DNA from 2 places in the Nocardiopsis sediminis genome. Region 1 is predicted to be linked to the other one. Evidence: riboswitches for the same ligand, from Rfam matches in the RefSeq annotation. Region 1 holds a riboswitch; the other holds the start of a gene.
The links. A riboswitch is a leader RNA that binds a small molecule or an ion and turns the genes downstream of it on or off. The one in region 1 is predicted to bind thiamine pyrophosphate.
Positions count from the first base shown of each region.

Region 2: linked by a shared signal. The riboswitch ahead of ACFOVU_RS04415 (ECF transporter S component) and the one ahead of thiO (glycine oxidase ThiO) in region 1 are both predicted to bind thiamine pyrophosphate.

Region 1 is NZ_JBHSBH010000014.1:170,650-186,507, forward strand. It holds gene carB (carbamoyl-phosphate synthase large subunit) at 1-54, opposite strand, end outside; gene carA (glutamine-hydrolyzing carbamoyl-phosphate synthase small subunit) at 65-1,177, opposite strand; gene ACFOVU_RS22445 (dihydroorotase) at 1,267-2,559, opposite strand; gene ACFOVU_RS22450 (aspartate carbamoyltransferase catalytic subunit) at 2,589-3,515, opposite strand; gene pyrR (bifunctional pyr operon transcriptional regulator/uracil phosphoribosyltransferase PyrR) at 3,515-4,129, opposite strand; gene bldD (transcriptional regulator BldD) at 4,681-5,175, shown strand; gene ACFOVU_RS22465 (GNAT family N-acetyltransferase) at 5,459-6,070, shown strand; gene metF (methylenetetrahydrofolate reductase [NAD(P)H]) at 5,988-6,941, opposite strand; gene ACFOVU_RS22475 (polyprenyl synthetase family protein) at 7,015-8,085, shown strand; gene ACFOVU_RS22480 (DUF418 domain-containing protein) at 8,239-9,525, shown strand; gene ACFOVU_RS22485 (SDR family oxidoreductase) at 9,618-10,502, shown strand; gene thiE (thiamine phosphate synthase) at 10,499-11,134, opposite strand; gene ACFOVU_RS22495 (Rv2175c family DNA-binding protein) at 11,204-11,563, opposite strand; TPP riboswitch at 11,695-11,805, shown strand; gene thiO (glycine oxidase ThiO) at 11,803-13,026, shown strand; gene thiS (sulfur carrier protein ThiS) at 13,017-13,217, shown strand; gene ACFOVU_RS22510 (thiazole synthase) at 13,220-13,990, shown strand; gene pknB (Stk1 family PASTA domain-containing Ser/Thr kinase) at 14,189-15,858, shown strand, end outside.
Region 2 is NZ_JBHSBH010000004.1:32,269-48,126, forward strand. It holds gene ACFOVU_RS04365 (ABC transporter ATP-binding protein) at 1-192, shown strand, start outside; gene ACFOVU_RS04370 (ABC transporter permease) at 185-913, shown strand; gene ACFOVU_RS04375 (ABC transporter permease) at 910-1,584, shown strand; gene ACFOVU_RS04380 (ABC transporter substrate-binding protein) at 1,663-2,562, shown strand; gene ACFOVU_RS04385 (flavin reductase family protein) at 2,892-3,386, opposite strand; gene ACFOVU_RS04390 (S49 family peptidase) at 3,410-5,125, opposite strand; gene ACFOVU_RS04395 (hypothetical protein) at 5,228-5,923, shown strand; gene ACFOVU_RS04400 (hypothetical protein) at 5,941-6,285, opposite strand; gene ACFOVU_RS04405 (DUF418 domain-containing protein) at 6,354-7,496, opposite strand; gene treS (maltose alpha-D-glucosyltransferase) at 7,540-9,339, opposite strand; TPP riboswitch at 9,605-9,712, shown strand; gene ACFOVU_RS04415 (ECF transporter S component) at 9,808-10,416, shown strand; gene ACFOVU_RS04420 (ABC transporter ATP-binding protein) at 10,413-11,984, shown strand; gene ACFOVU_RS04425 (energy-coupling factor transporter transmembrane component T family protein) at 11,984-12,769, shown strand; gene ACFOVU_RS04430 (enoyl-CoA hydratase/isomerase family protein) at 12,877-13,665, shown strand; gene ACFOVU_RS04435 (YbaK/EbsC family protein) at 13,736-14,308, shown strand; gene ACFOVU_RS04440 (serine/threonine-protein kinase) at 14,842-15,858, shown strand, end outside.

The sequences.
Region 1 (15,858 bases):
GATCGGCCCGGAGCCGACCACGAGCACGGAGGTCAGGTCACTTCTGCGCGGCATGTCGGGTCCTCTACGGCTGGCTGGCGGGCTGGGCGGACATCAGGTCGACGAACGCGTCGAACAGCTCGGCGGCGTCGTGCGGGCCCGCGGCGGCCTCGGGGTGGTACTGGACGCTGAACGCCGGCCGGTCCAGCAGCCGCAGCCCTTCGACGACGTCGTCGTTGAGGTCGACGTGGCTGACCTCGGCGCGGCCGTAGGGGGTGTCGAACGGGCCGTCGAGCGGCGCGTCGACCGCGAAGCCGTGGTTGTGGCTGGTGATGTGGACCCGGCGGGTGTGGACGTCGCGCACGGGCTGGTTGACGCCGCGGTGGCCGAACCGCAGCTTGTAGGTGCCCAGGCCCAGTGCGCGGCCCAGGATCTGGTTGCCGAAGCAGATGCCGAACAGCGGGGTGCGGGAGTCGAGCACGCCGCGCACGGCGGCGACCGGGCCGTCGGCGGTGGCGGGGTCGCCGGGGCCGTTGCTGAAGAACACGCCGTCGGGGCCGGTGGCGAGGATGTCCTCGGCGGTGGCGGCGGCGGGCAGGACGGTGACCTCGCAGCCCCGCTCGGCGAGGCGCTGGGGCGTCATGGCCTTGATGCCCAGGTCGACGGCTGCCACGCGGAAGCGGGTGGCGACGCCCTCGGGCGGGCGCACGGTGTAGGGCTCGGTGGTGGCGACCTCGGCGCTGAGGTCGGCGCCGGCCATCGGGGGGCTGGCGAGCACGCGCTCCAGGAGGGCCTGCGGGTCGGTCTCGGTGGTGCTGACGGCGGCGCGCATGGCGCCGCGGTCGCGCAGGTGGCGGGTGAGGGCGCGGGTGCCGGCGATGGCGATGCCCACCACGCCCTGGCGGCGCAGCTCCTCGTCGAGGGTGCGCTTGGCACGCCAGTTGGAGGGGATGCGGGCGGGCTCGCGCACGACGTAGCCGGCCACCCAGATCCGCCCGGACTCGGGGTCGTCGTCGTTGACGCCGGTGTTGCCGATGTGGGGGGCGGTCATGGCCACGATCTGGCGGTGGTAGGACGGGTCGGTGAGGGTCTCCTGGTAGCCGGTCATGCCGGTGTTGAAGACGATCTCGCCGAAGGTCTCGCCCGGCGCGCCGAACGACGTGCCGTGGAAGACGCGGCCGTCCTCCAGCACGAGCATGGCGCTTGTCTGCACGTGTGTCTCCTCTTGCGCGGGGCTTGCGGTGGCGGTGGCGGCCCGGCCGCCGGTCTCCGGGCTCTGGGCCGCGGTCACTGGATCTTCCCGTCGCGGACCGTGGGGACGCCGCGCAGGAAGGTGGCGACCACCCGTCCGGGCAGGCGCATCCCCCGGTAGGGGGTGTTGGCGCTCTTGGAGGCCATCGCCGCCGGGTCGATGTCGCGGGCGGCGGCCGCGTCGTACAGGGTAACGTTCGCGGGCTCGCCGGGGGCGAGCGGGCGGCCCTGACCGGCGAGTCTGCCGATGCGGGCGGGCGTGGCCGACATGCGCTCGGCGACCCCGGCCCAGTCGAGCAGGCCGGTGTCGACCATGGTGTGCTGGACCACCGAGAGCGCGGTCTCCAGGCCGGTCATGCCCATGGCGGCCGTGGACCACTCGGTCTCCTTGGCCTCGATCGGGTGCGGGGCGTGGTCGGTGGCCACGCAGTCGATCGTGCCGTCGGCGAGCCCCTCGCGCAGCGCCCGGACGTCCTCGGCGGTGCGCAGGGGCGGGTTGACCTTGTAGACGGGGTCGTAGCCCTCGGCGAGGTCGTCGGTGAGCAGCAGGTGGTGCGGGGTGACCTCGGCGGTGACGTCGCAGCCGCGGCTCTTGGCCCAGCGCAGGATCTGCACCGAGCCCTTGGTGGAGACGTGGCAGACGTGCAGCCGCGACCCCACGTGCTCGGTGAGCAGGCAGTCGCGGGCGATGATGGCCTCCTCGGCCACCGCGGGCCACCCGGCCAGGCCGAGCCGGTCGGAGACGACGCCCTCGTTCATCTGGGCGCCCTCGGTGAGCCGGGGCTCCTGGGCGTGCTGGGCGACGACGCCGCCGAAGGCCTTGACGTACTCCAGCGCCCGGCGCATGAGCAGCGGGTCGGAGACGCACATGCCGTCGTCGGAGAACACGCGGACGGCGGCCACGGAGTCGGCCATGGCGCCGAGCTCGGCGAGCTGGCCGCCGGCCAGGCCCCGGGTGACCGCGCCCACGGGCTGCACGTCGCAGTACCCGGCCTCGCGGCCCAGCCGCCAGACCTGCTCGACGACGCCGGCGGTGTCGGCGACGGGGTCGGTGTTGGCCATGGCGTGCACGGCGGTGTAGCCGCCCATGGCGGCGGCGCGGGCGCCGGTGGCCACGGTCTCGGCGTCCTCGCGGCCCGGCTCGCGCAGGTGGGTGTGCAGGTCCACCAGGCCGGGCAGGGCGACGAGCCCGGAGGCGTCGGTGACCTCGGCGTCAGGTGCGTCGAGCCCGGTGCCGACGGCGGCGATGACGCCGTCGCGGATCAGGATGTCGGCCGGGTCGCCGCCCGCGACGCGCGCGCCGCGGATCAGGTGACTGGTCTCGGTCATGTCGTGCTTTCTCCCTATGTTCCCGGCCCTCAGGCGCCGATCGCGGACTCGGACCCGCCCAGCAGCAGGTAGAGCACGGCCATGCGCACGCTGACACCGTTGGCGACCTGCTCGGTGATGGTGGAGCGCGGCGAGTCGGCGACTTCGGCGGAGATCTCCATCCCCCGGACCATCGGGCCGGGGTGCATGACGACGGCGTCGTCGCTCAGCCGCGCGAAGCGGTCGCGGTCGAGCCCGTAGCGGCGGCTGTACTCGCGCGCGGTGGGGAAGAAGGCGTCCTTCATCCGCTCGGCCTGCACGCGCAGCATCATGACGACGTCGCTCTTGGGCAGGGTCTCGTCGAGGTCGTAGGAGATGGCGCAGGGCCAGGTGTGGACCGACACCGGCATCAGGGTGGGCGGGGCGACCAAGGTGGTCTCGGCGCCCAGGGTGTTGAGCAGCAGGACGTTGGACCTGGCCACCCGGCTGTGCAGGACGTCGCCGACGATGGCCACGCGCAGGCCGTCGAGCCGGCCCATGCGCTCGCGCATGGTGAAGGCGTCCAGCAGCGCCTGGGTGGGGTGCTCGTGGGTGCCGTCGCCGGCGTTGAGCACGGCGCCGTCGACCCAGCGCGCGAGCCGGTGCGCGGCGCCGGAGGCCCCGTGGCGGATGACGACGCCGTCGGCCCCCATGGCCTGGAGGGTCAGCGCGGTGTCCTTGAGGCTCTCGCCCTTGGAGACGCTGGAGCCCTTGGCGGAGAAGTTGATGACGTCGGCCGAGAGGCGCTTGGCGGCGAGCTCGAAGGAGGTGCGGGTGCGCGTGGAGTCCTCGTAGAAGAGGTTGACGACGGTGCGCCCGCGCAGGGTCGGCAGCTTCTTCACCGAGCGCCCGCTGATCTGGGCGAGTTCGGCGGCGGTGTCGAGGACCAGGGTGGCTTCGTCGCGGCTGAGGTCGCCGGCGGAGAGCAGGTGGCGCATCAGTGGTCCCCCTCCTGTCCCTGTTCCTTTTCACCCGGGCGGGGCTTGGCCGGGCCGATCAGCACGGCGTCGCGCCCGTCGAGCTCGTCGAGCAGGACGGCGACGTTCTCGCGCAGGGAGGTGGGCAGGTTCTTGCCGACGTAGTCGGCGCGGATGGGCAGCCGCCGGTGGCCGCGGTCGACCAGGGTGGCGAGCTGGACCGCGCGGGGCCGGCCGAGGTCGTTGAGGGCGTCGAGGGCGGCGCGGACGCTGCGGCCGGAGAAGAGGACGTCGTCGACGAGCACGACGGTGCGGCCGTCGATGCCTTCGGGCGGGATCTCGGTGCGCCCGAGCGCGCGGGCGGGGGCCAGGTGCAGATCGTCGCGGTACATGGTGATGTCGAGGGAGCCCCACGGAACCGCGCGGTCCTCGACGCGCTCGATGCGCTCGGCGAGGCGGCGGGCGAGCGGGACGCCGCGGGTGGGGATGCCGAGCAGGGTGACGTCGTGGGCGCCCTTGGTGCGCTCGAGCACCTCGTGGGCGATCCGGGTGAGCGCCCGGTGGATCTCCGGGCCTTCGAGGACGGCGCGCTGAGTGTCGGTGAGATCGCGCGCGGACGGATCCTCGGCATGCACATCACGTTCCGCGCGTTTTTGCGCACACACAGTGATGACCCCCTTCCCTGCCTCGCTGAGCAGGTCGTTAAAGGATGTCGAACGGCCTCACGCTACCAGCGCCATCCCACCGGGCCCGCCGGGCCGCCGAGTGAAACTCGGCGAAAATATGACGATGATCACGCTACCTGGCGTTGACACGGGCGCTTCGAGTGGGATTCGAGCGGCTCCCAATCCGCCGCCTTCACCCGCGAAGAACGCGAAAGTGCTTGCGCTGCCGGGCTTTGCGGTAGGCGCCCGACTGCGTTTGGTACCCATCTCTACCGAAATGAGAGACCCCTCACTTACGCACGGTTTGGCCACTGATTAGTCGCGTTTCCGCCCAACGGCTTGACCTGGCAACCGAACAGCCTTACCGTCACTGTCCGTAACCAATCTGGGTGGGACCGCTCCGTGTCCACCCCTCGCGAATCGGTGCACAGCACATTTTCCGGGGGCTTGGTCACTACCGAGCGAACTCGGGGCCCACTGCCCACACCAGCCACCATCACGGCCGGGGAGCGACGAAGAAGATGCCATCCGAATACGCGAAGTCCCTCGGCGCGCGGCTGCGCGCCATCCGCACCCAGCAGGGCCTGTCCCTGCACGGGGTGGAGGAGAAGTCCCACGGCCGCTGGAAGGCCGTCGTCGTGGGCTCCTACGAGCGCGGCGACCGCGCGGTCACCGTGCAGAAGCTCGCCGAGCTCGCGGACTTCTACGGTGTCCCGATGTCGGAGCTGCTGCCGGGCGGCGCGGCGCCGACCCCGCTGGGCCCCACACCCAAGCTCGTCATCGACCTTGAGCGCATGCAGCAGCTGCCTCAGGAGAAGGCCGGGCCGCTCGCGCGCTACGTTGCCACCATTCAGAGCCAGCGCGGCGACTACAACGGCCGCGTGCTGTCGATCCGCCAGGAGGACCTGCGCTCGCTCGCGGTGATCTACGACCGCTCGCCCGGCGACCTCACCGAGGAGCTGATCAACTGGGGGGTCCTCGACCCCGAGGCGCGCCGCGCCGTCGACGCGTTCTAGGAGCGCCGCGCACATCTTCGTCACCGCCCCCATGCCCCAGGGGCACACATGCCGCAATGCAGGTGGCCGCCCACCCCGCGCAGGGTGGGCGGCCACCTGTGTGTTTTCACCCGGGCGCGCCCGGGCGGATGCGCGCACGATGAAACGGCCGGGCAAGGGGCTTCCCCTCCCCCACCCGGCCGTTCATGCTCGAACATCAGTTCGAACAATCTCAGTTAACCTCACGCAATGGCTTTCGTCAAGAAGGGGCGGGCACCCCGGCGGCGTCGTCTAGTGTGGCGCTGTGCAGACCGATGCCGAGCTGTGGGAGCCGACCGCCCCCGCCTTCGTCCACGCGCTCCCCGCGCTGCTGGACGTCTACTCCGCGGCCATGTCCCCGCCCCCCGACCAGCTCGCCGGGCGCCGCTCGATCATGGAGCACCACGCCCTCCACACCGGCTTCCGCGCCGTGGTGGCGCTCGCCCCCGGCGGCGCGGCGGCCCTCGGGTTCGCCTACGGGTTCCACGGCCACAGCGGGCAGTGGTGGCACGACGTCGTCACCGCTGAGGTGCGCTCGCGCGACCCCGCCGCCGAGCGGCGCTGGTTCGCCGACGCCTTCGAGATCGCCGAGCTGCACGTGCACCCCGCCGACCAGGGCCGCGGCCTCGGGCGCACGCTCCTGGAACGCCTCACGGCGCCGCGCACCGAGGCCACCGCCGTGCTGTCGACCCACACCGGGCCCACCGTGGCCCGCCGGCTCTACGCCTCGTGCGGGTTCACCGAGGTGCTGCCGGAGTTCCGGTTCCCCGGCAGCACGGACCGGCCCTTCGCGATCATGGCCGCCCCGCTGCCATTGCGGGCAGGCGGTCGGCGGCGATCCGCTGGTAGATCTCGCGCGTGGCTGTGGACTGGTTGAACGTGATGAAGTGGATCCCGGGGGCGCCTTCCTGGAGCAGCCGCTCGCACATCCGCGTGGCCTGCTCGATCCCCAGCCGCCGCACGGCGTCGGGGTCGTCGCCCGCCTTCGCGAACTCCGCCGCCAGGTGGCGCGGGAACGGGGCGCCCGACAGCTGCTCGGAGCGCTCGATCGTGGCCAGCTTCACCACCGGCATGATCTCGGGGATGATCGGCACGTCGCACCCCTTGGCCGCGACCCGGTCGCGCAGCCGCAGGTAGTCCTCGGCGTCGAAGAACATCTGGGTGATCGCGTAGTCGGCGCCGGCGCGGCACTTGCGCACGAAGTACTCGACGTCGGAGTCGACGTCGGGCGAGCGGGGGTGCTTGTAGGGGAACGCCGCCACGCCCACGCAGAAGTCGCCGCTCTCCTTGAGCAGCCGGACGAGCTCGTCGGCGTACTCCAGGCCCTCGGGGTGGCGGACCCACTCCCCCAGCGGGTCGCCCGGGGGGTCGCCGCGCAGCGCCAGCACGTTGGTGACACCGACATCGGCGAACCGGCCGATGAGGTGGCGCAGCTCGCGCACCGAGTGGTCGACCGCGGTCATGTGCGCCACCGGCAGCAGGGTGGTGTCGGTGGCCATGCGCTCGGTGATCTCGACCGTGCGGTCGCGGGTGCCGCCGCCCGCACCGTAGGTGACGGAGACGAAAGAGGGCTGGAGCGCCTCGATCTCGCGGATGACCCGCCAGAGCCTGCGCTGTCCTTGGTCGGTCTTGGGTGGGAAGAACTCGAAGGAGAACGTCGGTTCGCCGGCGGCGAGCAGATCGCGGATGCGGCGGGGCCGCGCGGCGGAGTGACGCGCCGGACCGGAGCGTGTCGTAGACCCAAGCATGCCCACCACCTTAGGCGACGGTCCCGGCCCGGCGGCGGCGGGCGGCCGCCGGGAAGCGGATAGCCTGCTCTGCATGACCTCCACTCACGCCACACCCGTCTCCTTCGTGCGCGGGGCCGTCGACGCCGAGCTCACCGCGTTCACCGGGGAGCGCAGGGCCGATCTCCTGGAGATCGGCCCGGAACTGGCTCCCGCCATGGAGGCCTTGGAGGCCATGCTCACCGGCGGCAAGCGGCTGCGCCCCGCCTTCTGCTACTGGGGGTGGAGGGGCGCGGGCGGCGCCGACGTGCCCGGGATCTACACCGCCGCCGCCTCTCTCGAATTCCTCCAGGCGTGCGCGCTGATCCACGACGACGTCATCGACAACAGCGATACCCGGCGCGGCCTGCCGGCCACCCACAAGCGCCTCGAAGGGCTGCACGAGAGATCGAGCTGGTCGGGCGGTGGCGCGGCGTTCGGCCAGGGGGCGGCCATCCTCATCGGCGACCTCTGCCTGGCCTGGAGCGACCAGATGTACGCGGCCAGCGAGCTGCCGCTGAAGGCGCTGCACGACGGCCGCGGCCCGTTCGACAAGATGCGCACCGAGGTCATGGCCGGGCAGTACCTCGACATGCTCGAACAGGTGCGCGGCGCCGAGAGCGTCGGGGCGTCGCTGCGCGTCATGCACTACAAGTCCGCCAAGTACACCGTCGAGCGCCCGCTGCACCTGGGCGCCGCCCTGGCCGGCCGCGCCGACGACCTCGCCCCGGTCTACACCGCCTACGGCCTGCCGCTGGGCATCGCCTTCCAGCTGCGCGACGACGTGCTGGGGGTCTTCGGCGACCCCGGCCAGACCGGCAAGCCCGCGGGCGACGACCTGCGCGAGGGCAAGCGCACGCTGATCGTCGCCGAGACCCTGGAGCGCGCCCCGGCGGCCGACTCCGCCCGCTTCCGGCGCCTGCTGGGCGACCCCGGGCTCACCGCCGACGACGTCGAATGGATGCGCGGTGTCACCACCGAGTGCGGGGCGCTCGCGGCCTGCGAGAGCCGCATCGACGACTACGTCGGCCAGGCCACCGACGCCCTGGACAGCGAGCTGATCGATGAAGCGGCCCGCGGCTCCCTCGCCGACCTCATCGTCGCCGCGACCGCCCGCAAGCACTGATCCGCCCCCGGACGCCTCACCAGTCATGGCGGATGAGGCCCGGTCCACCAGGGGGAGGAACCAGGTTCCTCCCACCAGCCGATGCCCGTGGCGCCCGTCGTCCGCCACGCTGGGAGAAACCTCCGCTGAACGGACCGCACAGGAGCCCTCCGCATGCATCCCACCCGGTCACCGCACCGAGGTCCCGTCCGAGCCGCGGAGCGGGCGCTCGCGCCCGATCTCGCGCGCGGCTTCATGCTGTTGCTGATCGCCCTGGCGAACACCCCGTACTACCTGTGGGCGACCGACCGGCCGGCGATGAGCCCGCACCCTGGCGGCGGATCGGCGCTGGACACGGCGGTGCAGGCCGCCCTGACGGTGGCCGTCGACGGCCGCATCTACCCAATGTTCGCCTTCCTCTTCGGCTACGGCATCATGCGCACCTTCGACCGCCAGGTCGAGGCCGGCGCCGATGCCCGGGGCGCCGCGGCGCTGGTGCGCCGCCGCCACCTCTGGATGCTCGTGTTCGGGTTCGTCCACGCGGCGCTGCTGTGGATGGGCGACATCCTGGGCGCCTACGGCGTGGCCGGGCTGGTGCTGTGCGGCCTGTTCCTGCGCCGCAGCGAGCGCACGATCCGCATCTGGGCGGTGATCCTCACCGCGCTGGTGGCGGCCATCGCCGCGCTCTCGGCGGCCGTGGCCGTCCTCGCCTCGCAGAGCCCGGGCGGCGGCGCGGGGGCCGTTGACGACGGCATGGCCGGATACTTCTTCGCCTCATTCAGCGAGCCGGGCATCCTGAGCGCGGCCCTGGACCGGCTGATGGTGTGGCCGCTGCTCGTCGTCGCCCAGGGCCTCGGCTTCGTCGTGCCGGCGGCGATCCTGCTCGGCATGGCGGCGGGCCGGCGCCGGATGCTGGAGGTCCCCGGGCATTACCTGCGCACCTTCGGCTGGACCGCCGTCCTGGGGATCTCCGCGGCCTGGGTGGCGGCGCTCCCCGAGGCGCTGCACCTGGCCGGGCTGATGGACCTGACCGCCCCCGCCCTGGACGCGTGGTCCGGGGCGCGGTCCTTCGGCGGCCTGTTCGGCGGGCTGGGCTACGTCGCCGTCTTCGGGATCATCGGCCACCTCCTGGGCCGCCGGGAACGCCAGGGCACGGTCGTGGTCGCGGTCACCGCGGTCGGCAAGCGGTCCATGAGCAGCTACCTCGCGCAGTCCGTGATCTGCTCCCCGGTACTCGCAGCCTGGGGCCTGGGGTTCGGCGCCGCCCTGCACAGCGCCTCGATGGCGCTGTTCGCGCTCGGCGTGTGGCTGGTCACCGTGGCCGGCGCCTACGCCCTCGAACGCACCGGGCGGCGCGGGCCCGCCGAGGTGCTGCTGCGCCGGCTCACCTACCGCACCCCCGAACCCGCCGCGCCTGCACCCGCACCCGCGCAGGCCGGCGCGCAGGACGTGACGCGCTGATAGGCGCCTGCCCACCCGGCGCGCGAGGGGCTTGCGGCCGCCTCGCGCGCCGGTAAGTGCACATCGGGGCCCATTGCCCGAAAATGGGGCTCATGGGTGAGGATCAGGCAATAGCGCACACTGTCGGGGTCACCGGGGCCACGGGCGCCGTGGGCGGGCGGGTGGCGGCGCGGCTGGCCCGGCGCGGGGTGCGCCAGCGGCTCATCGTCCGCGACATCAACCGCGCCCCGGAGCTGGACTCGGCCAGCGCCGCGATGGCCGCCTACGAGGACCCCGCCGCCTTCGGGCGGGCGGTGCGCGGCACCGACACGCTGCTGCTGGTGTCGGCCACCGAAGCCGCCGACCGGATCGACCAGCACATCAGCGCGGTCGACGCCGCGGTGGCGGCGGGCGTGAGCCGGATCGTCTACCTGTCCTTCCTGGTCGCCGCGCCGGCGGCGACGTTCACCTTCGCCCGCGACCACTTCTACACCGAGGCCCACATCCGCTCGACGGGCGTGGCCCACACCTTCCTGCGGCCGAGCCTCTACCTGGACCTGCTGCCCGACTGGGCCGACGAGTACGGCGTGATCCGCGGCCCGGCCGGGCAGGGCCGGGTCGCCTGGGTGTCGCGCGACGACGTCGCCGACGCCGCGGTGGCGGTGCTGCTCGGGCAGGGGGAGCACGACGGGCGCACCTACGACCTGACCGGGCCCGAGGCCGTCACCCTGGGCGAGACCGTCGAGCGGCTGTCCTCGCTCACCGGGAAGGTCATCCGCTATGTGCCAGAGACCTGGGACGAAGCGCTGGAGTCGCGCCGCCCCTCGGGCGCCCCGGAGTGGGCCGTCGAGGGCTGGGCCAGCTCCTACGCCGCCATCGCCACGGGCGAGATGGACGTTGTCTCCCCCGCTGTCCCCGACCTCACCGGCCACCCGGCGCAGACGATCGAGGGCTACCTGCGCAAGCACCCCAGCGCCCTGGGCCGTATCAACCTCTAGGCGGCGCGCAGGCGGCGGGTGAACTCCGCAGCGGCGGCGCGGGGGTCGGGGGCGTCGGTGATGGCGCGCACGACGACCACGCGGCGCGCGCCCGCGTCCAGGACCTGGTCGAGGTTGCCCAGGTCGATGCCGCCGATGGCGAACCACGGGCGCCCGCCCGGCAGCCCCGCGGCCGCCCGGACGAGCGGCAGCCCCGCAGCGGGACGGCCGGGCTTGGTGGGTGTCGCCCAGGTGGGGCCCACACAGTAGTAGTCGACGCCGTCCTCGGCCGCCGACGCGGCGGCCGCGTCGGCGTTGTTGTTGGACCGGCCGATCAGCGGGCCGTCGCCGACGATCTCGCGGGCGAAGGGCACGGGCAGGTCTCGCTGGCCCAGGTGCAGGACGTCGGCGCGGGCGGCACGGGCGATGTCGGCGCGGTCGTTGACCGCCAGCAGCGCGCCGTGCCGTTCGCAGGCCGCGCGCACGGTCTCCAGCGCGTCCAGTTCCTCGCGCGCCTCCAGCGACTTGTCGCGGAGCTGCACGATGTCGATTCCGCCGGCCAGGGCGGAGTCGAGGAAGGAGGCGAGGTCGCCCCGCTCGCGGCGGGCGTCGGTGCACAGGTACAGGCGGGCATCGGCGAGGCGCCGGCGCAGGCTGGTGTTCACCCGCCCCAGGCTAGTGCGCGCCCGTTCCGGGGCCCGCGGCGGGCCCGGGGCCGGCCGCTAGAAGGCCATGGCCTGGGCGCGGCGGCGGACCTCGGTGCCGCGGTTGGCGATCAGCGCCTCGATGGGCGCCCCCGGGAGGGTGTCGTCGGGGGTGAACATCCAGGTCAGCGCCTCTTCGGTGGCGAACCCGCAGTCGGCGAGGACCGTGAGGGTGCCCGGCAGGCCCTTGACGATGTCGCCGTTGGCGATGAAGGCCGCCGGGACCACGGTCTCGCCCTTGCGGCGGACCCCCAGCAGCTTGTGGTCGCCGATGTACTGCTTGACCCGGTTCGGGCTGACGTTCAGCGCCTTCGCGGCTTCCTTCAGGGTCAACCAGTCGCCGACCAGGGAATCGATGGTGTGGTCGTTCTCTGTCACGCAGCCAATGTCCCACAGATCCGGGCGTGCCAAACCCGGCCATCGGGCCTTATCGCTTCCGGCGTAGCGGTTGCGCCGACGCGGGCCGGCCGCCCGCCGGCGGAGGCGGGGCCCTAGGATTGGCCGCGAGCAACGATCCCCGCGGGAGCCGGTGGGACCCGGCTGAGAGGGAGGCGGCGAGCCTCCGACCGCAAGAACCTGATCCGGGTCATACCGGCGAAGGGAGTGGCAGCGGAGCCGTGCGCACAACACCCCCGCCCCCGTCCTCACCGACATCCCCCTCCCCTCCGGAGTCCGGGCCACCCGGCGCCTGCGACGTCCTCGTCGTTGGCGCGGGCGTGATCGGCCTCGCCGTCGCCTGGCGGGCGGCCCGGCGCGGGCTGCGCGTCACCGTCGTCGCCCCCGATGCGACTCCGGGCGCCGCGTCCGGGGTCGCGGCGGGCATGCTGACCCCCGCCGGCGAGGCCGTGTTCGGCGAGGAGGCGCTGATGCGCTTCGGCGCCCTCTCGCGCGACCGCTACCCCGCGTTCGTCGAGGAGCTGGAGCGCGACTCCGGCCGCCACGCGGGCTACCGGACCGGCGGCACCCTCCAGGTCGCCTACGACACCGACGACCTGGCCCGGCTGAGCGAACTCGCGGAGCTCCAGGCCCGCCTGGGCCTGCCCGCCGAGCGGCTGACCGGCCGCGCGTGCCGCAGGCTGGAGCCGATGCTTGCCCCGTCGGTGCGCGGCGGCGTCCTGGCCCCCGATGACCACTCCGTCGACCCCCGCCTGCTCACCGCGGCCCTGGCGGCCGCCGCCCGGCGGCGCGGGGCCGGCCGCGTCCGCGACCGGGCGGCCCGCCTGCTCACCTCCGGCGGCCGGGCCGCCGGCGTGCTCCTGGCCGGCGGCGGCGAGCTGCGCGCCGGCCAGGTCGTCCTGGCAGCGGGGGTGTGGACCCCGGAGATCGGCGGGCTGCCCGACGGCGCCGTGCCGCCGCTGCGCCCGGTCAAGGGCCAGCTGCTGCGGCTGCGCACCCCCTCCGGCGCGGCGCCCGTCGTCACGCGCACCGTGCGCGGGCTGGTCCGGGGCACGCCGGTCTACCTCGTCCCCCGCGACAGCGGAGAGGTGGTCGTGGGCGCCACCCAGGAGGAGATGGGCGCCGACCTGAACCCGACCGCGGGCGGGGTGTGGGAGCTGCTGCGCGACGCCCACACCCTGGTCCCCGGGGTCGGCGAGCTGGAGATCGCCGAGATCTGTGTAGGGCTGCGGCCCGGCTCCCCCGGCAACGCACCGCTGCTGGGCCCAACCGCTCTGCCGGGCCTGCACCTCGCGGTGGGGCACTTCCGGCACGGTGTCCTGTTCACCCCCGCCACGGGCGACGCGCTGGCCGACGTGCTGGCGGGCGAGGGCCTGCCCGCCTACGCCCGGCCCTTCGCCGCCGCCCGCGGCTCCGACGGAAGCGAGGCACGCCAATGGACGTGATCATCAACGGGCGGCGCACCCGGGTGGCGCCCCGCAGCACCGTGGCCGACATCGTCGGTTCCCTCACCGACGCCCAGGGGGGCGTGGCGGCGGCGGTCAACGACGAAGTCGTCCCCCGCGCCGCCTGGCCGCGCACCCACGTTTTCGAAAACGACCGCGTGGACGTGCTCACCGCCGTCCAGGGAGGCTGATCATGACGACCCACACAGCCGACCCGCTCGTCATCGCCGGGCGCGCGTTCGCCTCGCGGCTCATCACCGGCACCGGCGGGGCGCCGTCGATGCGGGTCCTGGAGGACGCGCTGATCGCCTCGGGCACCGAGCTGACCACGGTGGCGCTGCGCCGGGTCGCGCCCGGTGCGCAGGGCTCGGTCTGGGACGTGCTGCGGCGCAACGGCATCCGGCCGCTGCCCAACACCGCCGGATGCTTCACCGCCGCCGAGGCCGTCCGCACCGCCCGCCTGGCCCGCGAGGCGCTGGAGACCGACTGGATCAAGCTGGAGGTCGTCGCCGACGAGCGCACTCTGCTGCCCGACCCGGTGGAGCTGCTGGACGCGGCCGAGCTCCTGGTCGACGACGGTTTCACCGTGCTGCCCTACACCAATGACGACCCCGTGCTCGCCCGCCGGCTCGAGCAGGTGGGCTGCGCCGCCGTCATGCCCTTGGGCGCGCCGATCGGGTCGGGCCTGGGCATCCGCAACCCGCACAACATCGAGCTCATCGTGGAGGAGGCCGGCGTCCCGGTGGTCATCGACGCCGGGATCGGCACCGCCAGCGAGGCGGCGCTCGCCATGGAACTGGGGTGCGACGCCGTGATGCTGGCGACCGCGGTCACCCGCGCCCATGACCCCGTCCTCATGGCCGCGGCCATGCGCGACGCGGTCGCCGCAGGGCGCGCGGCACGGCGAGCGGGCCGTATCCCGGTGCGCCGGTACGCACACGCATCGTCACCGGCCGCGGAGTGACCCTACGGAAGAAATCGCAGGTCACAGGGGTTTCTGTGCCCCCACGCCGCGCGAGGCCCGGCGTGGGGGCATTGTCCCTATTACACTCGGCTGCGTGGAACGAACGGCGAGCCGCCGGCGATCGAGCGCCGGCGCCGCCCGACCGGAGGCCCCACCCGCGGGGCCGCAGGAGCAGCGGAGCGAGGCGAACGTGATCCGATGGACATGACGACTGCGGACTCCCTCGTCGGAATGACCCTGGACCGCCGCTACTTCATCGAGGGGCGCGTCGCGAGCGGCGGCATGGCGACCGTCTACGTCGCCCACGACCTCCGGCTGGACCGCCGGGTGGCGTGCAAGGTGATGCACTCCTCCCTGGCCGAGGACCCCACGTTCGTGCGCCGCTTCATCAACGAGGCGCACTCCGTCGCCCGCCTCTCCCACCCCAACGTCGTGCAGGTCTACGACCAGGGCAGCGACCAGGGGCACGTGTACCTCGCCATGGAGTACGTGCCCGGCCGCACGCTGCGCGACCTGCTCAGCGAGCGCGGCCGCCTGGGGCCCTACGCCGCCTTGAAGATCATGGCGCCGGTGCTGGCCGCGCTGGGCGCGGCGCACCGCGCCGGCATGGTGCACCGCGACGTCAAGCCCGAGAACGTCCTGCTCACCGAGGACGGCCAGGTGAAGGTGGCCGACTTCGGGCTGGCGCGGCTCGTGGAATCCGCCCAGCAGGCCATGACCAAGACCGGCACGCTCATGGGCACCGCCGCCTACCTGGCTCCCGAGCAGATCGAGCGCGGCACCGCCGATGCGCGCACCGATGTCTACGCGGCCGGGATCATGCTCTACGAGCTGATCACCGGCGAGCAGCCGCACACCGGCGAGACCCCCATCGCGGTCGCCTACCAGCACGTCAACGTCGACGTCCCGCGGCCCTCGACCGTCCTTCCGGGCATCGGCCCCGAGATCGACATCCTGGTCACCAAGGCCACCGAGCGCGACCCGCGCTACCGCCCCGGCGACGCCGCCCAGTACCTCGCCGGGATGTCCGAGGTCATGAAGAACATGCCGGAGGACGGCGGGCCCGCGACCGCGGCCGCCACCATGCCCCGCATGGACGCCGCCCATGCGGCAGGGCCGCCCGCGGCCGCGCGGTCCGGCGGCAACGCCACCCTCGTGGTCGACCTCGACGACGTCGAGGACGCGGGCCCGCCGCCCGACGACCGCCCCCTGGAGCGCAAGCACCTCCTCATCCTCGCCGGCGGCGCCATGGCGGTGGCGGCGCTCGTCTTCGGCTGGTGGATGCTGTTCGGCCGCTTCGAGACCGTCCCCGATGTGATCGGGCTGGACGAGGAGACCGCGGCCTCCGTGCTGGCCGACAGCGGCCTGCAAATGGAGGTCGACGAGCGGGGGATCTTCAGCGACGCCGCCGACGAGGGGGAGATCGCCGGGGCCAGCCCCGAGATCGACGACCGTATCGAGCCCAACGGCACCGTCACCGTGTTCCTGTCACGGGGCCCGCAGACCGTGTCCATGCCCGAGGTGGTCGGGCTGACCGCCAACGATGCCCGCGACGCCCTGGAGGGCGCCGGGTTCTCCGACATCGAGCTGGACGAGGCGTCCTCCGAGGACGAGCCGATCGGCGCGGTGGTCGCCTCCGACCCCGAGCAGGGGACCGACGCCGACCGCGCCGAATCGGTCACCCTGACGCTCAGCACCGGTTTCGCCGTGCCGGATGTCGCGGGCCAGACCCAGGAGGACGCCACCGACGCGCTGCGCGCCAAGGGCCTGGGCGTCGACGTCGCCGAGGCGCCCAGCGACGACGTCCCGGCCGGCCGGGTGATCTCGACCGACCCCGGCCAGGGGGAGAACGTCGGCCGCGGCGACGC
Region 2 (15,858 bases), on a different contig from region 1:
ATCTTCACCGTCCCCACCGACTCGCTGCGCGCCGCGCTCGACGCCGCCGTCCTCTCACCGGCCGGGCGCGCGGTCGGGGTCGGGGCCGACGGCACCGTCATCGGCGTCGTCTCCCAGGCCGACCTCGGCGCGGCCATCTGGTCGGTGGGCGAGGCCGACGGCCACCCCGCCGCGGTGGGCGACAATGGCTGACCCCGGAGGCGTGGCCGAGGTCTGGAACTGGACGGTGTCCAACCTCGACGACCCGATCGGCCCCCGCCTGCTCGAACACGTCCAGCTGTCGGTCGTGCCCGTCGTGCTGGGGCTGGCCCTGGCGCTGCCGCTGGGCGTGTTCGCCGCGCGCTGGCCCCGCGTCTACCCGTCGTTGCTGACCGGCGTCAATGTCCTCTACGCGGTGCCCTCGCTCGCCCTGTTCTTCCTGCTGCTGCCCTACACCGGGTTCAGCCCCTTGACCGCGATCGTCCCCCTGGCCCTGTACACGCTGGCGATCCTGGTGCCCAACGTCGTCGACGGGCTGCGCCAGGTCCCCGACCACGTCCGCCAGGCCGCTGTGGCCATGGGCTTCAGCCCGCTGCGCCGGCTGGTGCGGGTGGAGCTGCCGGTGGCCCTCCCGGTCATCATCGCGGGCCTGCGGGTGGCCACCGTCGCGACCATCAGCATGGTCAGCGTGGCCTCGCTGGTGGGCCTGGGCGGCCTGGGCCAGATCATCCTGACCGACGGTTTCCGCCGCAACTTCGCGGCCCCCGTGATCGTCGGCGTCGTGCTGTCGGTGGCGCTCGCCTTCGTCGCCGACGCCCTGCTCGTCCTGCTCCAGCGGTGGCTCACCCCCTGGACCCGCGGGCGCGGGGCGGCGGCGACCGCGGCGGCGCGCACCGGTGCCGCGGCAGGTGCGAAGAAGGGGGCGCCCGCATGATCTTCGACGTCGTCGAGTGGTTCACCCGGCCCGAGCAGTGGACCGGCTCCGCCGGGATCCCCGCGAGGTTCGGCGAGCACGTGCTGTACTCCGTCCTCGGCCTGGGCCTGTCCGCCCTCATCGCGATCCCCGTCGGCCTGCTCACGGGCCACACCGGGCGCGGCGGGTTCGCCGCCATCACCCTCGCCAATTTCGCCCGGGCGCTGCCCACCATCGGGGTGCTGACCCTGGTGGTGCTCGGCCTGGGCCTGGGGCTGGCCCCGGTGCTGGTGGCCCTGGTGGCGCTGGCGGTCCCGCCGATCCTGGTCAACACCTACGAAGGGGTGCGCGGCGTCGACCCGCAGCTGCGCGACGCGGCGCAGGGCATGGGCATGCGCGGCCCCGAAGTCCTGTTCCGGCTGGAGCTGCCCATCGCCCTGCCCCTGATCCTGGTGGGCCTGCGCACCGCCGCCATCCAGGTGGTCGCCACCGCCACCATCGCCGCCTACGTCGGTATCGGCGGCCTGGGCCGCTACATCGTCGACGGCCAGTCGCGCCGGGAGATCGAGATGATCCTCGGCGGGTCCCTGCTCGTCGTGGTGCTGGCTCTGGTCGTCACCGGTCTGTTCGCGCTGCTGCGCCGCGTGGTCGTGGCCAAGGGCCTGCGCGCCCGGCCCGCCGCCACCCCCTGAACCCCGGCGACGCCGCGGCCGGCCCGCGGATGTCCGCCGCAACCTTCGACCGAACGACAGAAGAGGTACGTCATGCGCATAGCGACGCGGTTGGCGATCGCCGGAGTGCCCCTCATGCTGGCGGCCACCGCCTGCGCCGGCGACGATCCCTACGAGAGCGGCGGTGGCGGGGGCGGCGCCGACGGCGCGGTCGTCGTCGGCTCGGCCAACTTCCCCGAGAGCATCCTGCTGGCCGAGATCTACGCCCAGGCCCTGGAGGCCGAGGGCGTGACCGTGGAGAAGCAGCTCGACATCGGCAGCCGCGAGGTCTACTACGACCAGGTGGAGTCGGGCAACCTGTCGGTGTTCCCCGAGTACAACGGCGGCATCCTGTTCTACCTCGACCCCGACGCCGTAGCGGGCGACACCGAGGCCACCAACGCCGCGATCGAGGAGGCCCTGCCCGAGGGGCTGGAGATCCTCGACTCCGCCGCCGCCGAGAGCAAGGACTCGGTGACGGTTACCCGCGAGACCGCCGAGGCGGAGGGGCTGGAGACCATCGCCGACCTGGCCGAGGCGGCCCCGGACATGACGCTGGGCGCCCCCGCCGAGTTCGAGACCCGGCCCCAGGGCGTTCCCGGGCTGGCCGAGACCTACGGGGTGGAGTTCGGGGAGTTCACGCCCCTTGAGGGCAACCTGCTCGTCCAGGCGCTCGCCGACGGCGACGTGCAGGCCGCCAACCTGTTCACCACCAACGCGGCCTTCACCTCGGGCGACTACGTCGCGCTGGAGGACCCGGAGAACGTGTTCGGCTCGCAGAACGTGACCCCCCTGATCCACGGAGAATCGGTCGACGAGACCGCGCGGGCGGCGCTCAACGCGGTGTCGGCGGAGCTCACCACCGAGCAGCTGACCGAGCTGGACCAGCGGGTGGAGGTGGACCACGAGGAGGCCGACGACGTGGCCGCCGACTGGTTGCAGCAGGCCGGCCTGGCCTGACCCGGAGCCGACGTGCAGGGCCGGACCCCGGTGCAACGGGGGTCCGGCCCTGCACGCCCCGGGCCGCGGGGTGCCCGGTGGGGACGCTTAACGGTTCCCTATCGTTGGGGCCTGCAAGCCGTTGTGAAGTGGGGCCGGAGGGCCCTCAGCGAGCCGTCACAGGATCATGGCGAGGACGAGTCCGACCGCCAGGATCCCGAGCACCGTATAGAAGCCGTCCATGGGTCCTATTGGACTGCCGACCGCCCCGCGGCGGCACTAGCGCCGGGGTCAAGGTTGGGGTCACAACCGGACGGGCAAGTCTTACCGCTCTAGAGAAGATCCACTCGTCATTGGGGGGAAGCGGGTCCCTGCTGCTGCGCGAGGGAGCGGTACCGTCCCGCGTACCGGACCAGCGGAGACGCGCCGGGCTCCGGAGCGCCGGTCCCGGGCAGCGATTCCACCGATGCCAGGTAGACCACGTGGTCGCCGGCCGCCACCCGGGTCGCGACCCGGCATTCCAGGGCGGCGAGGGCGGTGTCCAGGATCAGGGCGCCCGTGTGTTCTCCCCGGTGGTGCGCCTCGCCGGCCAGCAGGAGCCGCGCGCTGGGGCGGCCCTCGGCGGCGAACCGGCCGGCCAGGGCCCGGTGGCCCGACCCCAGGACGTTGACCGCGAACCCCCCGGCGAGGTCGATCGCCTCGGCCAGGTAGCTCGACGCCAGCACGCCCAGCATCACCGTGGGCGGCTCGGCCGACACCGAGGTGAAGGCGGTCGCCGTGCTCCCGATGTCGTCGCGGCCCTCGCGCACCGTCACCACGGTCACCCCGGTCGCGAACCGCGACATCGCCTCGGTGAACTCCCCGGGGCTCACCCGATCTCCCAGCTGCCGGGCATGGCCAGCGGCCCCGCCGCCGGCAGGCCCAGGCGCGCCGAGATCTCCGCGAGCGACCCCCATGCGTCCAGCCGCCCCTGCGGCGCCGCCGCGCGGTCCTCGCTGGACTCCGCCGGGATCAGCCGCTCCAGCGGGCCCGTGCTGGGGTAGGGGCGCAGCCCGGCGCCGGGCAGCCCGGCCTTCTCGCGGGCCAGGCGCACCGCGGTCTCCAGCCCGCCCAGCTCGTCGACCAGCCCGCGCTCGCGGGCGTCGCGGCCCGTCCACACCCGGCCCCGCGCGACCTCGTGGACGGCCTCGGGCGTCATGCCGCGCGCCTCGGCGACCTTGCCCGTGAAGTCGCGGTAGATGCTGTCGAGCATCGCGTTGATCCGCTCCCACTCGGACTCGGAGAAGCCGCGGTCGGTGCCGAACATCCCGGCGTGGGCGGCGCCGTCGACGGAGTCGCTGGAGACCCCCAGCCGGTCCATGAGCCCGGTCAGCACGGGCTTGGCGGCGTAGACGCCGATGGAGCCGGTGAGGGTGCCCGGCTGGGCCACGATGAGGTCGCCGCCCAGCGCGATGTAGTAGCCGCCGGAGCCGGCGAAGTCGCCCATGGAGACGATCACGGGGGTCCCGGCGTCGCGGGTCAGGGCGACCTCGCGGCGGATGATGTCGGAGGCCACCGCGGAGCCCCCGCGGCTGTCGACCCGGAACACCACGGCCTTGACGTCGTCGTCCTCGCGGGCGGCGCGGAAGGCCGCCGTCACGGTGTCGGAGCCCATGGTGGCACCGCCGCCCAGCGGGGAGCGGCGGCTGCGGCCGGTGGCGATGGTGCCGATCCCCGAGATGAGGGCGATGTGGCCGCGGCTGCGTACGGAGACCCGGGAGGCCACCGCGTGGCGGTGGTGGTAGCGCGTGACGTATCGCAGGCGCGCCCCCGCTCCGGCGCGGGAGCCGTCGCCGAACCGGCCGAGCAGGTCGGCGTAGACCTCGTCGCGGTAGGCGAGGCGGTCGACCAGGCCCGCTTCGAGGGCCTCCTCGGCCAGCAGCGGGCCGCGGTCGGTGAGCTCGCGCACGCGCTCGGGCGCCAGCCCGCGGCCCTCGGCGATGCCCTCGACCACCTGCTCGCCCAGCGACTCCACGATGCGCCCGGCGGCCTCGCGGTGGGCGTCGGTGTAGCCGGTCTCGGTGAAGACGTTCACGGCGTTCTTGTACTCGTGGCGGGCACCGGCCTGGTACTCCACGCCGAGCTTGTCGATGGCCGAGCGGAAGAACGTGGTGTGCATGCCCAGCCCGGTCAGCCCCACCAGCCCGGTGGGCAGCAGCGCGATCTCCTCGAACGCGGTCGCGAGGTAGTAGGGGACCGTTCCGGGCCCGAAGTCGCCGAACGACTCGCTCCAGGCCACGGTGGGCTTCCCGGCGGCGCGGAACGCCACCACCGCCGCGCGCAGCTCCTGCACGCGGGCGAAGCCCAGGGGCCGGCCGTCGATCCGCGCGGCCAGCGCCACCACGCGCGGGTCGTGCGCGCCGCGGCGGATGCCCTCGATGAGATCGGACAGCCGCTGGTGGCGGCGGGCCAGGATCTGGCCGAGGGGGTCGGCCGGCGCCTCGTCCGAGAGCCCTTCGGTGAGGTCGATCTCCAGGACCAGTGGCGCGCTGCGCCGCCGGCGGGCCTTGGACACGGGATCGAGCAGCTTCGCGACATCCACCATGCCTCTCAGGCTAGTGGCTGCCGCGCGACGGGGGCGTGGCGCGCGCAGGCGGATTCGCCCGCTATCGTCGGTGACGTCACGCAGGACTCAGAAGGGAATCTGATGCCCGGGACGTCCGGTCGAGTGTGGTTCAACCGGGGCCGGATCGGCCTCACCACGGCGGCGGCCGCAGCGGTGGCGCTGGTCGCGGCCGGGTGCGGCGGCGGCTCCGAGGGAGCCGGGGGCGGCGACACCCCCACGCTCGAAGCGATGTACAGCGAAGTCGTGCCCGCGGCGCAGGCGCCCGCTCCCGAGGGGTTCTCCGAGGTCGAGGTCGAGGGCGTCAAGATCAACGCGCCCGAGGACTGGAACATCGACAACACCGACGGCTATGTCTGCATGCGCCCGCCGGACCAGGGCAACGACTGCGAGTACGGGTCCATCCAGGTCCTGCCGCATGCGGCCGAGCGGCACGACAACCGGTGGCCCAAGCGGGGCAACGCCTTCAACGACGCCGAGGCCGGCTGGGCTTCGGCCCCCGGGGAGTGCCGCAGCGCGGCCACGGCCGAGGGCGGCACCGCGGTCACCGGCGCCGAGATCACCTCCCCGCCCAACGACCTCACCGAGCACGCCGACGGCCTGAAGTCCCACCACCGCGTGTGGGAGGTCACGTGCGAGAACGGTGACACCTTCGAGGTGCGGCTGTGGTTCCTGCCCGAAAGTGACGTCGCCGTCTACGTGTGGTCGGCCGATACCCGCTACTCGGCGCTCTACGACGAGGTCGCCGCGTCCATGGACATCTCCGACTACAAGAAGTAGCGGGGGCCGCGGCCGGGTCATGTGCCGGTGGAGTGGCGCGATCTGCGGCACTTGCGGCAGGACGTGCTCTGGATGGGGTTCTCCGTGCCGCAGCAGGTGCAGTACCAGTTGTCGGTTCGGCGCCTGCCCAGCAGGACGTCGTCGAGCAGGACCCAGTCGACCCGGGTCTCGAACCGGGAGTTGAAGCGCCGCGGCAGCGGCGCCCCGCAGCTCCAGCAGTCCTCCAGGAAGTTCCGGTCGGCGTTGACCGTCACCTGGCACTCGGGGCAGAACGCGAACCACAGCAGCGCGTGGCCGTCCCTCCCGGCGGGCACGGCCACGCGCACCCCGTACATGAACCTGCCTCGCTCTACGTTGTTCATGGTGACCGAGCGTAGAGGTGTGCAGGTCATGACGTACGGGGCTTTCACCAAGGCGCCCGTAACGGGGGTTATGGGCGGGTCGTCCCACCGTCCGGAGCCGGCGCGGCGGCGCCCGGTGCCGCCGGCACCGCGCCGGCCGTGGCCGCCGCAGCCGGGACGACGGACCACCAGGTGACGCAGCGCAGCAGCCACTCCACCGGCCCCAACCGGAAGCGGCGCAGCCACAGCGTGCTCGCCACCCACTGGGCGGCCAGGATGGCGGCCGACAGTGCGAACAGAGCGCCCCACTGGTAGCTGTCCTCGAAGCCGAACCACCATCCGGCGGCCAGCATCAGCAGCGTGGCCGTGAGGTAGTTGGTCAGCGCCATGCGCCCCAGCGGCGCAAGGATGGCTTCCAGCGCGGCGCGCAGCGGGGTGCGCATCAGAAGGCACAGCCCGGTCGTGTAGACCCCCGCCAGCAGCAGCCCGGCGACCGCGCCCGATTGGGCGATGCCTGCACTTCTCGCGGCGATATCGGCGTAGTGCCAGCAGAAGGCGGCGACCGCCGCTACTGCCAGGACCCCGGACACGGCCGCCACCTGCCCCGTGCGGTCGGCGAGGGTCTGCGGGACGCGGTAGCGGACGGCCGCCAAGCCCAGCAGGAACATGCCGGGGATGAGCGTTACCCCGCCGGTGAACACCGTCAGCGACAGTGCCGTCGCCGCGGCGCCGCCGGCCAGGATCAGCCACCGCGGCAGGTAGGTGGCGGGCAGCAGCACTACGAGCCCGAAGAAGCCGTAGTACCCCAGTGCCTCGCCCGGATGCAGGACCTGGTGTCCCAGGCCCAGCAGGAGCAGTGCCGCGAGCCTGCGCGCCAGAACCAGTCGCGGGCGGGCGTGCCGGCCGGTGGCGGAGTCCAGGAGCAGGGCGAACCCGATGCCGAACAGGAACGCGAAGATCGGGAAGAACCGCTCGTTGACGAGCAGCAGCAGGACGATCTCGGCGGTGTGGCGCACCCGGACCTCGTCCTCGGGCACCGGCACGTTGAAGCCCATGTGGGTGACCGGCTCGAAATTGGCGAGCAGGATCCCGCACAGCGCGAAGCCGCGGATCACATCGAGCACCGAGATGCGGGAGCCGCCGCGACCGCCCGCGGGCGTACCGCCGGCCTCGGTACCGGGGGCCGGTGGCGGTGCCGCCGGCACCGCCGGGCGTTTCCAGGTGTGCTCCATGGGGGGCTCCGTACCTTGTCGGGGGGTGAGATGCATCGCGACGCTACCGAGGGGACGAGGCGCCGGGGATCACCCGTGCGGGCGAATCTCGACGGATACTTTCGGCGGTGTTCGATGGGGATTGCGGTACCAACGTCGCATCCGATCGGCCAGAGGGACGGCCGGCCGTCTCCGCGTGAGCGGGCAGCCGGAACCAGTAGAAGCCGTGGCCGGGCAGGGTGAGCCGGTAGGGCGCGGCACCGATGGCCGGGAAGGGTTCCCCGCCCATGCACTCGACCGGGGTGGTGCCGTGGAACCGGCGCAGGTCGAGTCCGGCCGGCTGGGGGAAGCGCGACAGGTTGTTGACGCACAGCACGCGGTCGTCGCCGTGCTCGCGCAGGAACGCGAACACCGCGGGGTTGCCGGCGTCCAGCTCGGTGAAGCCGCCGGTGCCGAACACCGGGTGTCTCTTGCGGATGCGGATCATGTTGCGCGTCCAGTTCAGCAGCGACCCGGGGTTGTCGCGCTGGGACTCGACGTTGAGCGCCTGGTAGCCGTGGATCGGGTCCATGACCAGCGGCAGGTACAGGCGGGCGGGGTCGCAGTGGGAGAACCCGGCGTTGCGGCCGGCGGTCCACTGCATCGGGGTGCGCAGGGAGTCGCGGTCGCCCAGCCAGATGTTGTCGCCCATGCCGATCTCGTCGCCGTAGTAGAGGACCGGCGAGCCCGGCAGCGACAGCAGCAGCGCCGTGAACAGCTCGATCTGGTTCTTGTCGTTGTCGAGCAGGGGCGCGAGACGCCGCCGGATGCCCACGTTGGCGCGCATGCGCGGGTCCTTGGCGTACTCGGCGTACATGTAGTCGCGCTCGTCGTCGGTGACCATCTCCAGGGTCAGCTCGTCGTGGTTGCGCAGGAAGATGGCCCACTGGCAGTCCCGCGGGATCTCGGGGGTCTGCGCCAGGATCTCGGAGATGGGGCGGCGCTGCTCGCGGCGCACGGCCATGAACATCCGCGGCATCAGCGGGAAGTGGAAGTTCATGTGGCACTCGTCGCCGCCGGATGCGAAGTCGCCGAAGTAGTCGACGACGTCGGCCGGCCACTGGTTGGCCTCGCTCAGCAGCACCCGGTCGGGGTAGAGGCGGTCGACCTCGGCCCGGACGCGCTTGAGGAAGTCGTGGGTCTCCTGGAGGTTCTCGCAGGTGGTGTCGTCGCGCTCGAAGAGGTAGGGCACCGCGTCGAGCCGGAACCCGTCGATGCCGAGGTCCAGCCAGAAGCGCAGCACCTCCAGGATGGCGTCCTGCACCGCCGGGCTCTCGAAGTTCAGGTCGGGCTGGTGGGCGAAGAAGCGGTGCCAGTAGTACTGGCCGCGGCGGTGGTCGTAGGTCCAGTTGGAGGGCTCGGTGTCGACGAAGATGACGCGGGCGTCGTTGTAGCGGTCAGGGGAGTCCGACCACACGTAGAAGTCGCCGTAGGGGCCCGAGGGGTCCTCGCACGATGCGGCGAACCACGGGTGCCGGTCGCTGGTGTGGTTCATGACCAGGTCGGTGATGACCCGGATGCCGCGCCGGTGGGCCTGGTCCACGAGGTCGACGAAGTCGCCGATCTGCCCGAACTCCGGGAGGATGCTCAGGTGGTCGGCGATGTCGTAGCCGCCGTCGCGCAGCGGGGACTCGTACAGCGGCAGCAGCCAGATGCAGTCGATCCCCAGCCATTCGAGGTAGTCGAGCTTGCCGATCAGTCCCCGCAGGTCGCCGGTGCCGTCGCCGTTGGAGTCGTGGAACCCGCGGGTGAGGACCTCGTAGAAGACCGCGCGCTTGTACCAGTGCGGGTCGCGGGGGCGCTCGTGGGTGAAGGTGTCGGGCACGGCCGCGCGGCGCGCGGAGCCGGCGGCCCGCACCGGCTCGGATCTGGTCACGGCACCTCCCCTCGCGCCGCCGATGCCCGGTCACGGGTGTCGTAACGGGCATCCGGATACGACGCGGTCCGCTACCCGCCACCGGTGCGGATGTGACGTCCGCGGAGGCGGCCCTGCCGTGGCAGGGTGTGATCATCGTCACGCGGATCATGGGCGGCCGGCCGGGACCAGGGGGTGCGCTTGACCCGCCGCCCGGCGCAACGGTCATAATGGGAGCAACCGACAGGGGAGCGCTACGGCGCTGAGAGTGCGGTCGCCGACCGCAGACCCTCACACACCTGATCCGGATAATGCCGGCGAAGGAAGTCGTGGACCCGCCACCGGCCCGTCCCGCGGCGTGCGCGCACGCCGCCACCGGACACCGGTCGGCGCTCTTGGCCTGGGCCCTCCGTTCTTCATGACGCGAAGGGACTCCCGTTGAGTGACACCGCATCCGGGCCCGCCACCGGGCACACCGGACCCGCCCGCCCCCGCTACCGCACCGTGGACATCGTCGTCGCCGCGGTCCTCGGCGTCGCCTGCGGCGTGATCTTCTGGTTCTGGGGCATGCTCTGGGCCGCCACCGAACCCCTCTTCCTGTTCTTCCCGCCCGCGCAGGCCGTCCTGTACGGGGTGTGGCTGCTGCCGGGCGTGCTGGGCGGCCTGATCATCCGCCGGCCCGGGGCCGCCGTCCTCACCTCGACCGCCGCCGCCGTCGTCTCCATGCTGCTGGGCACCCAATGGGGCGTCGCCGTCGTCCTCGCGGGCTTCAGCCAGGGGCTGCTGCCCGAACTCGTCTTCGCGGCCGGCCGCTACCGCCGCTGGGGCATGGGCGCGGCCGTCCTCGCCGCCGCCGCGGCCGGGCTCTCCCCGGCCGTCTGGGACAACATCCGCTACTACCCCGAACTGCCACTGTCCTTCCAGGTGACCTACGGGGTCATCGTCGTCATCAGCGCCGCGCTCATCGCCGGCGCCGGCGGGCGGCTGCTGACCACGGCGCTGGCCAAGGCCGGCGCGCTGACCCCCTTCCCCTCGGCCCAGGGGTGAGCGGCCCGGGAGGCGCGCGCGTCGACCTGTCGGGCTGGGGGTGGCGGCACGCGGGCCGGAGCGAATGGGCACTGCGCGGCGTCGACCTGGCCATCGAACCCGGCGAGCGGGTCCTGCTGCTGGGCGCCTCCGGCGCGGGCAAGAGCACGCTGCTGCACGCCATGGCCGGGCTCACCGGCGACACCGGCGCCATCACCGGCGACGCCGAGGGGAGCCTGCTGGTCGACGGGGCGCCGCCCGGCGGCGGGCACGGCGGGATCGGGCTCGTGGGGCAGGACCCCGAGACCCAGCTCGTCATGGCGCGCGCGGGCGACGACGTCGCCTTCGGCCTGGAGAACCTCGGCCTGGCGCGCGAGGACATCTGGCCGCGCGTGCACGCCGCCCTCGATGGTGTCGGGTTCCCCTACGGCACCGGCCGCCCCACCGCGGCCCTCTCGGGCGGGGAGAAGCAGCGCCTGGTGGTGGCCGGGGTCCTCGCGCTGCGCCCACGCCTGCTGCTGCTGGACGAGCCCACCGCCAACCTCGACCCCGAGGGCGCCGCCCTGGTGCGCGCGCTGCTCGCGGACCTGGCCGCGACGACCGAGGCCACCATGGTCCTGGTGGAGCACCGGGTCGCCGACGTCGTGGGCGGCGCCGGCTCCGCGGCGGCCCTGGTCGACCGGGTCGTGGCGGTGGAGCCCGGCGGCGGGGTGATCGCCGACGGCGCCCCGCAGGAGGTCTTCGCCGAGCACGGCGACCGCCTGGCCCGGCGGGGCCTGTGGATCCCCGGGCGTGAGCCCGCGCCCCGCGTGGCGCCCGGGCCCGGCGGCGGCCCGCTCATCGAGGCGGCCGGCTGCACGGTGCGGTCGCCCGCCGGGATCGGTGTCGGGGCCGGGCGGGCGTCCGGGCGGCGCACGCTGCTGAACGCCGCCGACGCCGAGGTCCGGGCTGGAACCGCCACCGCGCTGACCGGGCCCAACGGCGCGGGCAAGTCCACCCTGCTGATGCTGCTGGCGGGGCTGGCCCGCCCCGGCGCGGGCGCGGTGCTGCCGCGCGGGCGCCTCGCCGAGGCGGACCGCCGCCCGCTCGCGCGCTGGCCGGCGCGCACCCTGTCCCGGCACGTGGGGACGGTCTTCCAGCACGCGGAGGACCAGTTCGTCACCGGGACGGTCCGCGACGAGCTGTGCTTCGCCCCGCTGCGCGCCGGAATGGGGGAGCGGGAGACCGCGGCATGGGTCGACGAACTGCTGGAACGCCTGCGCCTGGATCCGCTGGCCGGCGTCCACCCGTTCACCCTCTCCGGAGGGGAGAAGCGGCGGCTGTCGGTCGCCACGGCCCTCAGCTCCGGCGCCGCCCACGCCCCCGATGTTCTGCTCCTCGACGAGCCGACCTTCGGCCAGGACACCCGGTCCTGGACCGAACTGGTCGAGCTGCTCGCCGCCCTGCGCGCGGAGGGCCGCGCGGTGGTCATGTGCACCCACGACGAACCCCTGCTCCGCGCCCTCGCCGACACCGAACTCCGCATCACCGACGGCCGCGTGTCGGCCCCCGCACCGATTCCGGGGGCCGCGGAAGGAGTGCAGGCATGATGCCCGCTTCTGCGCAGGCCACGGGGGCCGCCGCCCTAGGGGACGGGGTCGTCGAGGACGCCGAGGCGCGGGCGTGGCTGGTGCGGGCCAACCCCGCTGCGAAGGTGGTGGCCGCGCTGGTGGTGGTGGCGGGGCTGGTGCCGGTCGTCGATCCCGTCAGCAGCGGGGTCGTCCTGGCGGCCGTGGCGCTCATGCTGCCGTTCGCCGGGCTGCACCGCGGGCTGCTGGTGCCCCTGGGCCTGCCGCTGCTGCTCATGGGCTCCTCGATCGGCGTGGTCACCCTGCTGTTCGGCGACGGCGGCCCCGCCGCCGCGCTCGGCACGGCCGTGCGGCTGCTCGCGATCGCGCTGCCCGGGATGCTCGTCGGGCTGACCAGCGACCCCACCGAGCTGGCCGACGCCCTCGTGCAGAAGCTCAAGGTCCCCGAGCGCCCCGCACTCGGCGTGCTCGCGGCGGTGCGGCTGGTGCCGCTGCTCGCGGCCCAGTGGCGGACCCTCGGGCTGGCGCGGCGCGCCCGCGGGCTGGAGGCGGGCCGCAACCCCGCCACCGCCCTCGCCATCTTCGCGGGCAAGGTGTTCGCCCTGCTCGTGCGGTCGATCCGCACGGGGACCCAGCTCGCGACGGCCATGGACGCGCGCTCCTTCGGGACCGGCCGGCGCACCCACGCCCGGGTGAGCCGGTGGCGGGCGGCCGACACCGGGCTGCTCGCCGGCACCGTCGCCGTCCTGTGCGCGGCCCACGGCCTGTCCCTGGCGCTGGGCACGTGGACGCCCCTGTTCTCCTGACATCCCCCGGCACCCGCCTCCGGCGTTCTCGCGATGCCGCCGGGCCGCGGCCACCTCGCGCGTGGTAGACAGCGGGAAGGCAACGGCGACCGAGGAAGGCGGCGGACGTGGGTGGACTCGTACGTGTGGAGACCGATCCGGGCACACCGGCCGTCGCGGTGATCCGGCTGGACCGGCCGAAGATGAACGCGATCAACGCGCAGGTCCAGGCCGAACTCGGCGAGGCCGCCGCAGCGGTCGCCGCCGACGCCTCGGTGCGCGCGGTCGTCCTCTACGGCGGGGAGAAGGTGTTCGCCGCCGGGGCCGACGTCAAGGAGATGGCGGAGCTGGACTTCGCCGCCATGGCCGACTACTCCCGCGCGCTCCAGGACTGCCTCACCGCCGTCGCGCGCATCCCTAAGCCGGTGGTGGCCGCCATCACCGGCTACGCACTGGGCGGCGGCTGCGAGCTCGCCCTGTGCGCCGATTTCCGGGTGGCCGCCGACGACGCCAAGCTGGGCCAGCCCGAGATCCTGCTCGGGGTCATCCCCGGAGCCGGCGGAACCCAGCGCCTGCCCCGCCTCATCGGGCCGGCCCGCGCCAAGGACCTGATCTTCACCGGCCGCCACGTGGGCGCCGAGGAGGCGCTGGCGATCGGCCTGGTGGATTCCGTCGTCCCGGCCGCCGAGGTCTACGCCGCGGCCGTCCGGACGGCCGCCCGCTACGCCGACGGCCCGGCGCTCGCACTGCGCGCGGCCAAGCAGGCCATCGACAGCGGGCTGGAGACCGACCTGGCCACGGGCCTGGAGATCGAGCGGCAGCACTTCGCCGCCCTGTTCGCCACCGAGGACCAGAAGACGGGGATGCGCAGCTTCGCCGAGCACGGGCCGGGCAAGGCCCGCTTCTCCGGCAGATAGGCGGGGACGGCGACGCGCCCGGGAGCTTCCCCGGGACTGCTGCCCGGTTCCGCCGGCCCACCCTTTCGACATGGACGTACACGAGGAGACGACCGACATGTGGGGACTGGACACCCACCTCGCGACCGAACGCCGCGACCTGCTCGCCGCACCCGTTTCCGAGGCGCTGGACCGGTGGAAGACGGCCGCGCCCGCCGCCGACCCGCTCGTGGCCGAGATCGACCCCGCCCTCGCCGACACCGCGAACTGCTGCGCCGCCTACGGCATCCCGCTGGAGGCGTCGGCCAACTGCGTGGTGATCTCCGCCAAGCGGGGCGGGACGTCGCGGATGGCCGCCTGCGTGGTGCTCGCGAGCACCCGCGCGGACGTCAACGGGGTCGCCCGGCGCCACCTCGAGGCACGCAAGGCGTCCTTCGCCCGGCAGGAGGACGCGGTGGAGCAGGCCGGCATGGAGTACGGCGGGATCACCCCGGTCGGGCTGCCGGCGGACTGGCCGATCCTGGTGGACGCCGCCGTGGCGCGTACCCCGCACGCGGTGATCGGCAGCGGGCTGCGCGCCTCCAAGCTCGTGGTCTCCGGTGCTGCACTCGCCGAGCTTCCGGGAGCCGTGGTCATCGAGGGCCTTGGGGTACCCGCTGCCTGAGGACCCTAAGGGTTCTCCGTGGGACCCGGGTTCTTCCCTGGTGTCCGCGGCCGGTTCCGGACCCGCGTGGGGCCCCGGGGGCCGGAGCGACGCTCCAGGCCGGAGGTGGTTTCGGCGCGCCAGGGCGGGCGCGGGATGACCGTCCGGAAGCGGCGCGCGGGGAATTCGTCGGAACCGATCCCCCGCCTTTTGCGTCATACTCATGTGGTCGCTCAGAACGTGCCGGACGGCAACACGGACACCTCCGCGGTGGGCTTTCGGCTTCGGCGTGGGTGAGCGGTCCGGTTAGCGTTGCATCAAGGAGCGCGCCCCGTCGGTCGCAGACCGCCATGGGGCGTACCAGTAGGTCGCTGTGGAGATCACGAGACGCAGGTCCCGGCCGAGTGCCGGGCTCCCGCGGAGGAAATCCCGGCCATCCCCGGCCGATAGGCTGATGCGGTGGGTGTGCGGGGTTTTGAGGGGATGAATTCGCTATGGCAATGACGGCAGGTTTCCCCGAGGACGAGGGGCTGCCGGAGCGCATCGGCCCATACATGATCCGCCGCAGAATCGGCCGGGGCGGAATGGGCGTTGTGTACCAAGCCGTAGACCCCCGGCAGGACCGGCTGGTCGCGATCAAGGTGCTGCGCTCCGAGGTCGCCGGCGACCAGATCGCGCGCGCCCGGCTCGCCCGCGAGGTCGAGACCATGCGCCGCGTGCAGAGCGACAACGTCGCCGGGGTCATCGACGCCGACACCTCCGCCGAACTCCCCTGGGTCGTCACCGAGTACATCCCGGGCCCCACGCTCGACTCCACGGTCACCGACCACGGCCCGTTGCGCGGGCGGGCCCTGACCCGCTTCGTCTCCGGGCTGGCGCGGGCGATCGGCGCCATCCACGAGGCCGACGTCATCCACCGCGACCTCAAGCCCGGCAACGTCATCATCTCCAACGGCGAGCCCATCGTCATCGACTTCGGCATCGCCCACGCCGTCGACGGCGCCAAGCTGACCCAGACCGGCACGTTCGTCGGCACGCCCAGCTACCTGTCGCCCGAGGTCATCGAGGGCACGGACCTCAGCTCGGCCACCGACATCCACGCCTGGGGCGCCACCGTCGCCTTCGCCGCCACGGGCAACGCGCCCTACGGGGCCGGCTCCTTCGAGGTCATCTTCTTCCGCATCCTCAACGGCGAGATCAACCTCGACGGCATGCCCGAGGCGCTCAAGCCGCTGGTGCTGTCCGCCGTCTCCCGCGACATGGGGGCGCGGCCCACGGCCCGCCGGCTGGTCGCCGAGACCGGGCGCCTCAACCTCGACCTCCCCTGGACGGAGGACGCCTCCTCCTACTCCGGCAGCGGACTGACCGGACACCACACCGTGCAGGCCCAGCGCCCCGACGACCAGGGCGAGGGCGGCGGCGGGTACGGCGCCCTGGCAGCGGGCGCCGCGGCCGGTGCCGCCGCAGGCGGCCTCGCCGCCTCCGCGATGGCCCACGGCGCCGGAGCGCAGGACCCGATCCGTACCGACCCCGTCGATCCGCAGGGCGCGGCCGACCCCCTCTCGACCGAC